Regions from separate parts of the Desulfovibrio sp. 7SRBS1 genome, predicted to be linked through region 2. Evidence: predicted binding sites of a transcription regulator. Region 2 holds the regulator's gene; each other region holds the start of a gene.
The links. Region 2 encodes sigma-54, which starts transcription at its own class of promoters, with help from an activator protein. Its sites were predicted from a motif close to CTGGCACGGNNNNTGCTT; they were not measured.

Region 1: nifH (nitrogenase iron protein) is a predicted target of sigma-54. The motif match lies at 2,136-2,153, and genes of this name have one in related genera.
Region 3: hpsG ((2S)-3-sulfopropanediol dehydratase) is a predicted target of sigma-54. The motif match lies at 1,139-1,156, and genes of this name have one in related genera.

Annotation. Positions count from the first base shown of each region.
Region 1 is NZ_JBJKFD010000001.1:2,050,965-2,054,440, reverse strand. Features, by position in the region: gene corA (magnesium/cobalt transporter CorA) at 1-783, shown strand, start outside; gene ACI0FJ_RS09460 (LeuA family protein) at 915-1,877, opposite strand; gene nifH (nitrogenase iron protein) at 2,199-3,026, shown strand; gene ACI0FJ_RS09450 (P-II family nitrogen regulator) at 3,059-3,409, shown strand; gene ACI0FJ_RS09445 (P-II family nitrogen regulator) at 3,406-3,476, shown strand, end outside.
Region 2 is NZ_JBJKFD010000001.1:161,336-164,811, reverse strand. Features, by position in the region: gene ACI0FJ_RS00845 (PTS sugar transporter subunit IIA) at 1-161, opposite strand, end outside; gene hpf (ribosome hibernation-promoting factor, HPF/YfiA family) at 169-714, opposite strand; gene rpoN (RNA polymerase factor sigma-54) at 744-2,195, opposite strand; gene ACI0FJ_RS00830 (adenosine-specific kinase) at 2,532-3,014, opposite strand; gene ACI0FJ_RS00825 (tetratricopeptide repeat protein) at 3,274-3,476, opposite strand, start outside.
Region 3 is NZ_JBJKFD010000001.1:3,352,616-3,356,091, reverse strand. Features, by position in the region: gene ACI0FJ_RS15035 (SAM-dependent methyltransferase) at 1-722, shown strand, start outside; gene hpsG ((2S)-3-sulfopropanediol dehydratase) at 1,254-3,476, shown strand, end outside.

The sequences.
Region 1 (3,476 bases), 1.9 Mb from region 2:
AAGATGGAAGTCTACGACAAGAATGTCTTCATGGTCATGCGCATGCTCGGCTATTTGGAAGACGCCAAGGAGGTCGTGGCCGAGCAGGTGAGCATCATCGTTGGGGACAATGTCATCGTCACCTTTCAGGAGCGTGAAAAGAATATCTGGGACGATATGGCCGAGCGCGCCCGGGAAGGCCTGGGCCGGGTCAACATTTTCGGGTACGCCCATCTGCTCTTTGCCCTGCTGGACGCGGTGGTGGACCAGTATTTTGATACCATTGGCAAACTTGCCGAGGATATCGAGGAGCTGGAGGAGCAGACGCTTGTGGACAACCGGGAGGAAACGCTGGTTGCCTTATACCGGCTGAAGCGCGAGGTCATGTTTCTGCACAAGTCCCTGTGGCCGTTGCGCGAAGTCATCGGTCGGCTGGTCCGTGAAAATCCGCGTGCCCAGGACGAGGAAGTGCGGTTTTTCATGGGCAATTTGCAGCAGGACGTTTTGCAGGTGCTCGAAGCCGTAGATTCGCTGCGGGAGATGCTGGCCGAGATGCTCGACGTGTATATGAGCCGAAGGGATCTGCAACTCAACCGCATAGGCCAGCTGCTTTCCATTGTGGCCACCATTTTCATCCCGCTGACGTTTATAACGGGATATTACGGCATGAACTTCGGGAACATGCCGCTGATCCACTGGAAATACGGGTACGCCACGGTGGTGGCGTTCATGGTCTGTCTTGGCCTGGCCCTGTTTTTATATTTTCGGCGCAAGGGCTGGTTCAATATCGACGATGATGAGTAACGGGCAAAGGCCTTGAATTCGTAAGATGATGTGCGGGGGAGCTTCGGCTGGCCCTGCGTTTTTTTCAAAGAGCGGAAACGAAAGGCCGGGCAACGGGTGGAACATATGCACCTGTCGTCCGGCCTTGTTTTTTAGCTGCGCCATTTTTGGCGTCCGCTTTTGTCTCCCAATTTTACCTTGCGTGAATTTGCCACGTTTTCCGGGGCATAGGGTTCGAAAAGACCGGGGTCGCGCTGCATGCCGTGCAGATGAATGCCGGTTTCGCAGGCAAAAATGTCGGAGCCGATAACTGGTTTGTTGCGCGGCAGGGGCAGGTCTGCCAGCCGGGCGGCGCGGGCGCACAGGTCGGGCAAAAGCCGGGTTTCGTAGTCGCGGTCCTTGGACTGCAGGCTGAGATAGGCGGCCAGTTCTTCCGTGGCGGCAAGGCCGGAACGTTCGCCCATGCCCAACAGGCTGGCGTCGGCCCAGTCGGCACCGGCCTGGAGCGCGGTAACGGCGTTGGCAGTGCCCATGCCGAAGTCGTTGTGGCAGTGCACGGCGATATCCACATCGAGCTGGGAGCGAAAGCCCGAGACAACCTGAAAAATGGTCAGGGGCGTGTAGACACCCACCGTATCTGAAATGCGTACCCGGAATGCCCCGGCGGCCTGAGCCGCCATGGCAAGTTCGATAAGCCAGTCGGTATCGGCGCGGGAAGCGTCTTCCAGCCCCACGGAAACATCCATGCCGTGCATGCGGGCCAGCCGGACCGTTGCGCGCATGTGTTCCAGCAGTTCGGGGCGGGACATGGACAGCCGTTTGTTCCTGTGTGCGTCCGATCCGGGAACGCCCAGGTTGATGCGGGTGACATGGTGGTCTGCGGCCAGGAGTACATCCTTGGTGTGGCAGCGGCTCCAGACCGACACCCATGAATTGTTCAGGAGAGGGCCGGACCAGTCGAGAAATTCTCCAAGCCCTGCCAGTCCAATCCATCCTGCTTCTATTTCTTCCACTCCCAGATCGGCCAGCCCAAGGGCCAGGTCCCTGCGCTCCTTGGCCGTCATGCGCACTCCGAACATCTGCAGGCCTTCTCTCAGGGTCGTGTCGAGTATCATAAATACATCTCCGTATTCGTGTTGCCGTACCCTGGTGATGAGGCAATTCCGATGCCAATCCAGTGTGGTTTTATAACCTGCTGTTTTTATAGCCCTTATAAGGATTGTACCCTTTTCGTGGCAGAGCCGCCCCAAGTGTAGAATCTACACTTTCGTATGTAGATTGTTGTTTCACACGACAAAATCGGATTTGATTTTTTCTTCCAGTATTTTTTGTCTAGTTTAGTAATTTCAGTGTGTTGAGTCGATATTTCCGGAATGGCACGGCCATTGCGTAAGGGGGAGCAGGTGTGAATGAAAACAATGTACGGAGGACTCCCCATGAGAAAAGTAGCCATTTACGGAAAGGGCGGTATCGGCAAGTCCACCACCACCCAGAATACTGTTGCTGGTTTGGCAGAAATGGGCCGCAAGGTCATGGTTGTAGGTTGTGACCCCAAAGCCGACTCCACCCGTCTGCTGCTGGGCGGCCTGGCGCAGAAGTCCGTGCTCGATACCCTTCGTGAAGAAGGTGAAGACGTCGAGCTCGAGGATATCCGCAAGCCCGGTTACGGCGATACCTGGTGTGTCGAATCCGGCGGCCCGGAACCCGGTGTCGGCTGTGCAGGCCGGGGCATCATCACCTCCATCAACATGTTGGAGTCCCTTGGTGCCTACGAGGAGAGCGAAGGGCTGGATTACGCTTTTTACGATGTTTTGGGCGACGTTGTCTGCGGTGGCTTCGCAATGCCCATCCGTGACGGCAAGGCCGAGGAAATCTACATTGTCTGTTCCGGCGAAATGATGGCCATGTATGCGGCCAACAACATCTGCAAAGGCATTATGAAATACGCCCAGTCCGGCAGCGTGCGCCTGGGCGGCCTTATCTGCAACTCCCGTAACGTGGACAACGAAAGAGAGATGATCGAGGAGCTGGCCCGCAAGATAGGCACCCAGATGATTTACTTCGTCCCCCGCGACAACGACGTGCAGCGTGCGGAAATCAACAGGAAAACCGTCATCGAATGGAACGGCGAAGTACCGCAGGCTGACGTGTACCGCGGACTGGCCAAAGCCATCGATGAAAACAAAATGTTCGTCGTCCCCACTCCCCTGGAAATTGAGGATTTGGAGCAGCTGCTGCTCGATTACGGTCTGTTGCAAGCCTAACCCATCGAAGTTCAAGGAGACTTTTTATGCCTATGATCATGATTCGGGCCATCGTACGCCCGGAAAAAGCCGACGATGTCCTTGCAGCCCTCATGGACGCGGGTTTCCCCGCCGTGACCAAATATTCGGTTGCCGGCCGCGGAAAGCAGCGGGGCATCAAAATCGGCGAAGTGACCTACGACGAGATTCCCAAAACCATGCTCATGAGCGTTGTTCCCGCAGCCGACAAGGACTTCGTTATCGACACTGTGATGAAGTCCGCCCGCTCCGGAACCAAAGGCGCGTTCGGCGACGGCAAGATCTTTGTTTCCGATGTTGACGACGTCTACACCATTTCCTCCGGGGTCAAGGAAGCCTCGGACGCAGAGGAAGGCACGGCATGAAGGAAATCATCACTGTTGTCCGCATGAACATGATGAACAAGACCAAGCTTGCCCTTACCGAAGCCGG
Region 2 (3,476 bases):
CCGATTCTTTCCCTTTCCAGAAGTATGTCCAGCGCATGCTGCACGTCCACTCCGGGAACGTTTTGCAAAGGTTCAAGCAGTTCGCGCAAAGCCTCCTGCTTGTTTTCAGCCTTCATGTCGGCCAGCACATACTCTGGTTCCAGATACTCACCAAGTTTCATGATCGTGTTACATCCCGGGGTCGATAAGACCAAAATCCCCGTCGTTCCGCTTGTACAAAACGTTTACCCGCTCGTTGGCGGCATTGCGAAACACAAGGAATTCGTAATTGAGCGAATGAAGCTTCATGGCCGCCTCATCGAGGTCCATGGGCTTTACTTCAAACTTGTCCGAATGAACGATGGCCGGCCTCCGGCTCCCATCGTCCGAACCGCCAGTAAGCACAGCCTCCATCCGCCCGACCTTATCGGACATGGCATCACGGCGACTTTGCTTCTTAGCCTTGCTCTTCTTCACCTGGGCGACGACCTTGTCCAGGACCATGTCGGTGGTGGCGTACATGTCTTCGCTTTCCTCGTAAGCGGAAAGATGCAGATTATCTGCAACGACAATGACTTCCGCCATTTGCCTGAACTTCTCCACAGACAAATTGACCTGAACGTCTACGTTTTCCAGATTGTTGAAGTACTTGGCCAGCTTGCCAAACCGGTTGGAGGCGTAGTTCTTCAAGTGGTCAGAGGGCTCGAAGTTCTTGAAATTAAACGCCATGTTCATAGGCTACCTCCTAATTTCGGTTACGCAACTCAGAAATATTGCTTCCGCTTGCTCGACGATGCAATGCCGAGCGCCGTGCGGTATTTGGCAACAGTCCGACGGGCAATGTTGACCTGTAGTTTCTCCTTGAGCATTTCTGCGATCTTCTCGTCAGAGAATGGCTTTTTGGGGTTCTCGTCGTCCACTATTTTTTTAATGAGCGCCTTCACGCTTTCCGAACCTACCTGACTGCCGTCGTCGAGATCCAAAGCGCTGTTGAAAAAGAACTTCAATTCAAAAGTACCGTGCGGCGTGGCCACGTACTTGCTTGTGGTAATGCGGCTGACCGTCGACTCGTGCATGGAGATGTCGTCAGCCACATCCTTGAGGATGAGCGGCTTGAGCCGCGTTACGCCTTCCTCGAAAAAATCCCTCTGAAATTTGAGCAGACTTTCTATTACTTTGTAAAGGGTACGTTGCCGCTGGTACAGGCTCTTCATAAGCCAGACGGCAGACCGCATCTTTTCTTGGAAAAAGTCCTTGTCCGCACCGGCTCCGCCGCTCTTCAGGCTGTCGGAGTAGGAGTCGTTGATCTGCAGCTTGGGCAACCCGTCGTCATTGAGCACGATGACAAAATCATCCTCGTACTTGTACACATAGGCGTCCGGGCTGACGTAAATAGGATCTTCAGATCCAAAACTCGCTCCGGGCATGGGATCAAGGGTCTGGATCGTCTCAAGATAATCATGCAACTCTTCCATGGTCATCTTGAACTTGCGCAACAACGGCTTGTAGCGACGCTTTTCCAGATCTTCCAGGTGGTCGCCGACCAGGGAAAGAAGCACAGGGTCTTGGTATTCTTCAACTTCCAGCTGAATCAAAAGACACTCACGGGGCGTACGTGCGGCAATACCTACCGGATCGAGACGCTGAACGCGGTGAAGAACGCGCTCTACATCTTCAACGTCCGAGTCGGTCTCGCTGGCGATTTCCTCCACGTCGGCCTGCAGATAGCCCAGCCTGTCGAGGTTGCCGATAATATGTTCGCCGATGAGAACTTCATGTTCCGTAAGGTCGGAAAGACGCATCTGCCAGGCGATGTGTCCTTCCAAAGATGGCTTGGAAGAAAGACGAGCCTCGAAACTCATGCCCTCTTCGGGCACTTCGGCATTGCGGGACATGGACTGCTTGGCCGTGCTTGAAAACTCGCCAAGATAGTCTTCCCAATCCGCATCACGCAAAGCGGTTACAGACTCATCAGCCGCCGTAGCCGGTGAAACGTCTTCCGCCTTCGACGTTTGCACGTCGCCCGCATCGTCCGATCCGGAAACTTCGGCGACAACAGGCCCTTCTTCCAGAAAAGGATTTTCCAGAAGTTCCTGCTGCACCGTCTCCATCAATTCGAGGCGGGAAAGCTGAAGAAGTTTGATAGCCTGCTGCAACTGCGGCGTCATCACCAGCTGTTGCGTGAGCTTTAATTGTTGCCTGAGTTCGAGACCCATTATGAAGTACGTTATCTCCAGATAAAAAGCTGTACAGGAACTGGCCAGAGTAAAAAATAAGCACTCCGACAAGCCCCGACAAGACTGATCTTACAGGTTTTTCCCTACCTGTTACTCGTGAATCCAATATGCCATACTCTGCCCCAGTATGCAACAAAAAGGCCAAAATGTTCCCATAAAAGAAAAAAATGCAGCATCCCTGCGGTTGCCAGGTCGTCTCCCCCTTTTCGCTACGAAATCTTCATGCGCCCTTTCCCATTTTCCAATTCTAAAAAAAGCCCGCCACCTCACGATGACGGGCTGTTTTTTACCCGCTTTCAGCTCTAAGAAAAAGGCTCAGGCCTTGTATCCGATGGCCCGCAAAAATCCTTTGCGAGCGGCAATGTCATCCTCGGTTTCGATCCCGGCAGAAGTAAAACCGTCAATTACTCCCATAATCCCCCGCCCCTGATCGGTTTCCGCCACAATGACCTGTACAGGGTTGGCTGTGCAGCAGAACAGGCGGACGACTTCAGGAACGTTCATCAGGGTGTTCTTTATATTGATGGGGAACATGTCGCGCATAAAGATGATGAAGCTGTGCCCGCACGACAGGGTGTACGCATTCTTCCTGGCCAGTTCCACCAGCTCATCGTCCGTGCCCGACCACCGCACCAGGCATTTGTCCGAGGCCTCGCAAAAGGCGATACCGAATTTCGCCCCCGGGACCGTGCCCACGACAGCCTCGTGCAGGTCTTCCACCGTTTTGATAAAATGAGACATTCCCAGAACCAAATTCAGGGACTCGGGATTTTCAATCTGAACGACGGTCATTTCCATGGCGATTCCTCACTACCTATAATTAGGCAGGCAACCTAAATGGCCTGCGGGATATGCAAAGCCATGTTGTACAAGCTGGGCGGAAAAAGTCCAGTGCAGCCTGCCCCCGCAAGTTGAATGCTCCAGGCAAGAACATGATGCAGCAGAGAGTTCGGCCTTCCCCACTTGCGGTCTTCATCAGAAAAAAACCGCAGGAGATGCTCCCTGCGGTTTTTTTCTCAGCTTCATGGGCTGGCCTCAGCATTGCCCCAAAGAGCAATCAGGTGTCGTCCACCATGGCGCGGGGACGGCCGTTTTCCTCCGGCTCCGGGGTCTCGCCCCCCTGAGCCCACTCTTTTTTGTTGATTTTTTTGTATAATTTCGCAGCTTCCGTAAAGTCGGGTTTGCGTTTCAATGCTTCGACCAAGGCATCATTTGCCCTTTCCAGATCGCCCATGAAATAATGGGCCTTGGACTTGTTGA
Region 3 (3,476 bases), 3.2 Mb from region 2:
GCAGCGGCCCAGGCGGGCTGCGACTGAGCGACTTCATGGCCCAGAAAATGGGCATGGGGCCGAAAGCCCGATTGCCGAAAGCCCGACTGCTCGACGTGGGCTGCAACCGGGGCGTCCAGAGCTGCTTTCTGGCAAAGGAATACGGGCTTTCCGTCTTTGCCATAGACCCATGGGACGACCGCATGCAGGGCGACCCCATGGTGGAACACGTACGCCGCAACGCGCAGGCATGGGGCGTTGCAAGCTCTGTGCTGGCGCAAAAGATCGGCGTGCCCGATACCAACTTCGCCTCCGAATCCTTCGACTTCGCCCTTTCCACCACTGCGCTGGAAATGGTGCGCGGGATGCAGGGCGAAGCCGGCTACCTGGCCTGCCTCGAAGAAATTCGCCGGGTACTCAGGCCCGGCGGCGTGTTCGGACTGGGCGAGCCCATGCACCTGGACGTGCCCCTGCCCGCAGACCTGGAACCGTATGTTTCGCAGGAAGAATTCCCATGGAAGGAATGCTTCCGCGACATCCACGCAACCGTTGCGGACGTGGAACGCGCGGGCTTCAGAGTCATCGAAAGCGGGTACGCGCCCGACGCCCAAGATTGGTGGATGGAATTCGCGCTGCACGACCCGTTCTGCAAAAAAGACCCACAAGGCGACCCCAAAACCCTGGCCGTGGATAATGGCCGCTGGACCAGCTTCGGGTACGTGATTGCCGTAAAACCCGAGTAACGCACACACAAGGCGGCAGGCATTGCGCTTGCCGCCTTTATTTATATCCAAAGCTCTCCGCTTCTTCGGCCTTGTCTCTTCTATCTTCTCTTCTTTCTGCTATTCTACCCATCCCCAGCACCATTCTTGTGAGAACGGTGCGAGAGCAAGGCGCCAGCGAAATTCAGAGCCGACGCGTATTTCCTGATACGCGAGGTTTTGAATTTCGTGCAGCAACGCCGCTATCGTGCTGTTCTCACGGGAATGGATGTGCGCTGGTGCACATGTGGCACCACTGCAACACCCTCAAAAATCCAAGCAAACCAAAGCCCACCCCAAAAAGCGTTGCACCAGCGCAACATAGTTGAAAAAAATCCGCTTCTGTCCTTTTTTTCACAAATGCGACATTTCTTCAATAAAACAAACTGGTTACACTTTTGGCACCAGCCTTGCTAAGTGGGAGACATCAGAGCGAACGGGTTTATCACTCAAACAATTTTTGCTGCAGCTCTTTAAGTCTGCAGCCCACTCAATTTATCAGGAGAAAGCACCATGACTGGTTGTTGCTCACTTTCCCCCCAGGAAGATCGCATTCTGAACAAACTGGATACCCGCAAGGGCCGCGAACGCGTATACGGCATCATGGATACGTTCCACATGACCGTCCCGCACATCGACATCCAACGCGCCCAGTATTTCACGGAATCCATGAAGACGACCGAAGGCCAGCCTCTGGTTCTGCGCTGGGCCAAGGCGCTCAAGAACGTTGCTGAAAAAATCGACGTGTACATCACGCCCAATTCCCTTCTTGCCGGACGTGCAGGGCAGCCCGGCCGTTATGGCATCCTGTATCCGGAAATCGACGGTGACTTCTATAAAGTGGTTATGAAGGACCTGCACAAGCGCGAAAAAAGCCCCTTCATCATCTCCAAGGAAGACACCGACCTGCTGCTGAGCGAAATTGCTCCCTTCTGGGAAGGCAAGACCTACCACGAGCACCTGAACCACGCCCTGCCCGAAGAGCTGCGCACCGTCACCTACGACGACAACGAAGGTCTGAAGTCCAAGTTCGTGGTCAGCGAAACATCTTCCTACCGTTCCGCCCTGCAGTGGGTGCACGACTATGAAAAGGTCATCAAGCGCGGCTTCCTGGACATCCAGGCCGAAGCACAGGCCAAGCTGGACGAACTCGACCCCATGAGCCCCACGCAGAACTGGGACAAGCGCCCCTTCTACCAGGCCATGGTCATCGTCTGCGACGCCATTATGATTTGGGCAAAGCGCCACGCCACACTGGCACGGGAACTTGCCGCCGCCGAAAAGGACGAAAAGCGCAAGGCCGAGCTGCTGGAAATGGCTGAAATCTGCGAACGTGTACCTGCCGAGCCCGCCCGCAACTTCCGCGAAGCCCTGCAGTGCCAGTGGTTTGTACAGATGTTCTCGCGCATGGAGCAGAAGGCTTCGGCCATCATCTCCAACGGCCGCATGGACCAGTACCTGTACCCCTTCTACAAGAAAGACATTGAAGAAGGAAAACTGACCGAAGAACAGGCTACCGAACTGCTGGAAATCATGTGGGTTGAAATGGCCCAGTTCATCGACCTGTACATCAACCCCACAGGCAACGAATTCCAGGAAGGATACGCCCACTGGGAAGCCGTAACCATCGGCGGCCAGACTCCCGACGGACAGGACGCCACCAACGAGCTGTCCTACCTGTTCCTGAAGTCCAAGCGGGATTTCCCCCTGAACTACCCCGACCTGGCAACCCGTATCCATTCCCGTACTCCGGAGCGTTTTCTCCACGAGATCGCGCTGACCATCAAGGACGGTTCCGGCTTTCCCAAGCTGATCAACGACGAAGAAATCGTGCCCCTGTACACGGCCAAGGGCGCTCCCTTCAAGGAAGCCCTGGACTACGCCGTTTCCGGCTGCACAGAAGCCCGCATGCCCAACCGCGACACCTACACATCCGGCTGCGTGTACATCAACTTTGCCACTGCCATGGAAATGACCATGTACAATGGCCGCATGCTGCACTACGGCGACGAGCTCATCGGCCTGGAAACCGGCGACCCCACCTCTTTCAAGACCTGGGACGAATTCTACGAAGCCTACAAGAAGCAGCACATGAACCTGCTGTCCAAGGCCTTCCTGCAGCAGTACGTGGTCGATTGCCTGCGTCCCGAACACTTTGCCTCGCCCATGGCTTCCGTGCTGCACGACCTGTGCATGAAGGAAGGCAAGGACCTGCAGAGCCCCAAGATCGAAGGCGGCGTGGACTACTCCTACTTCGAATTCCTGGGCTATGGCACGGTTACGGACAGCCTGTCCGCCATCAAGAAGCTGGTGTTTGAAGACAAGAAGCTGACCATGGCCGAAGTTGTGGAAGCCATGAAGACGGACTTTGAAGGACATGAAGACGTCCGCGAAATGCTCCGCAACGCTCCGGCCTACGGCAACAACGACGAATACGCCGACGCCATTGCCAAGGACATCGACTTCATCACCCAGGTATACGCTGAAAAATACTCCAAGGAACGCGGCATCCATTGCGACGTCCGCTACGTGCCCATCACCTCGCACGTTCCCTTTGGCAAGGTCGTTTCCGCCACGCCCAACGGACGCCACGCCTGGACTGCCCTGTCCGACGGCACTTCCGCTTCCCACGGCGCAGACCACAACGGCCCCACCGCCGTGCTCATGTCCAACTACCACACCAAGAACATGGGCATGATGAACCGCGCGTCCCGTCTGCTGAACCTGAAGCTCTCC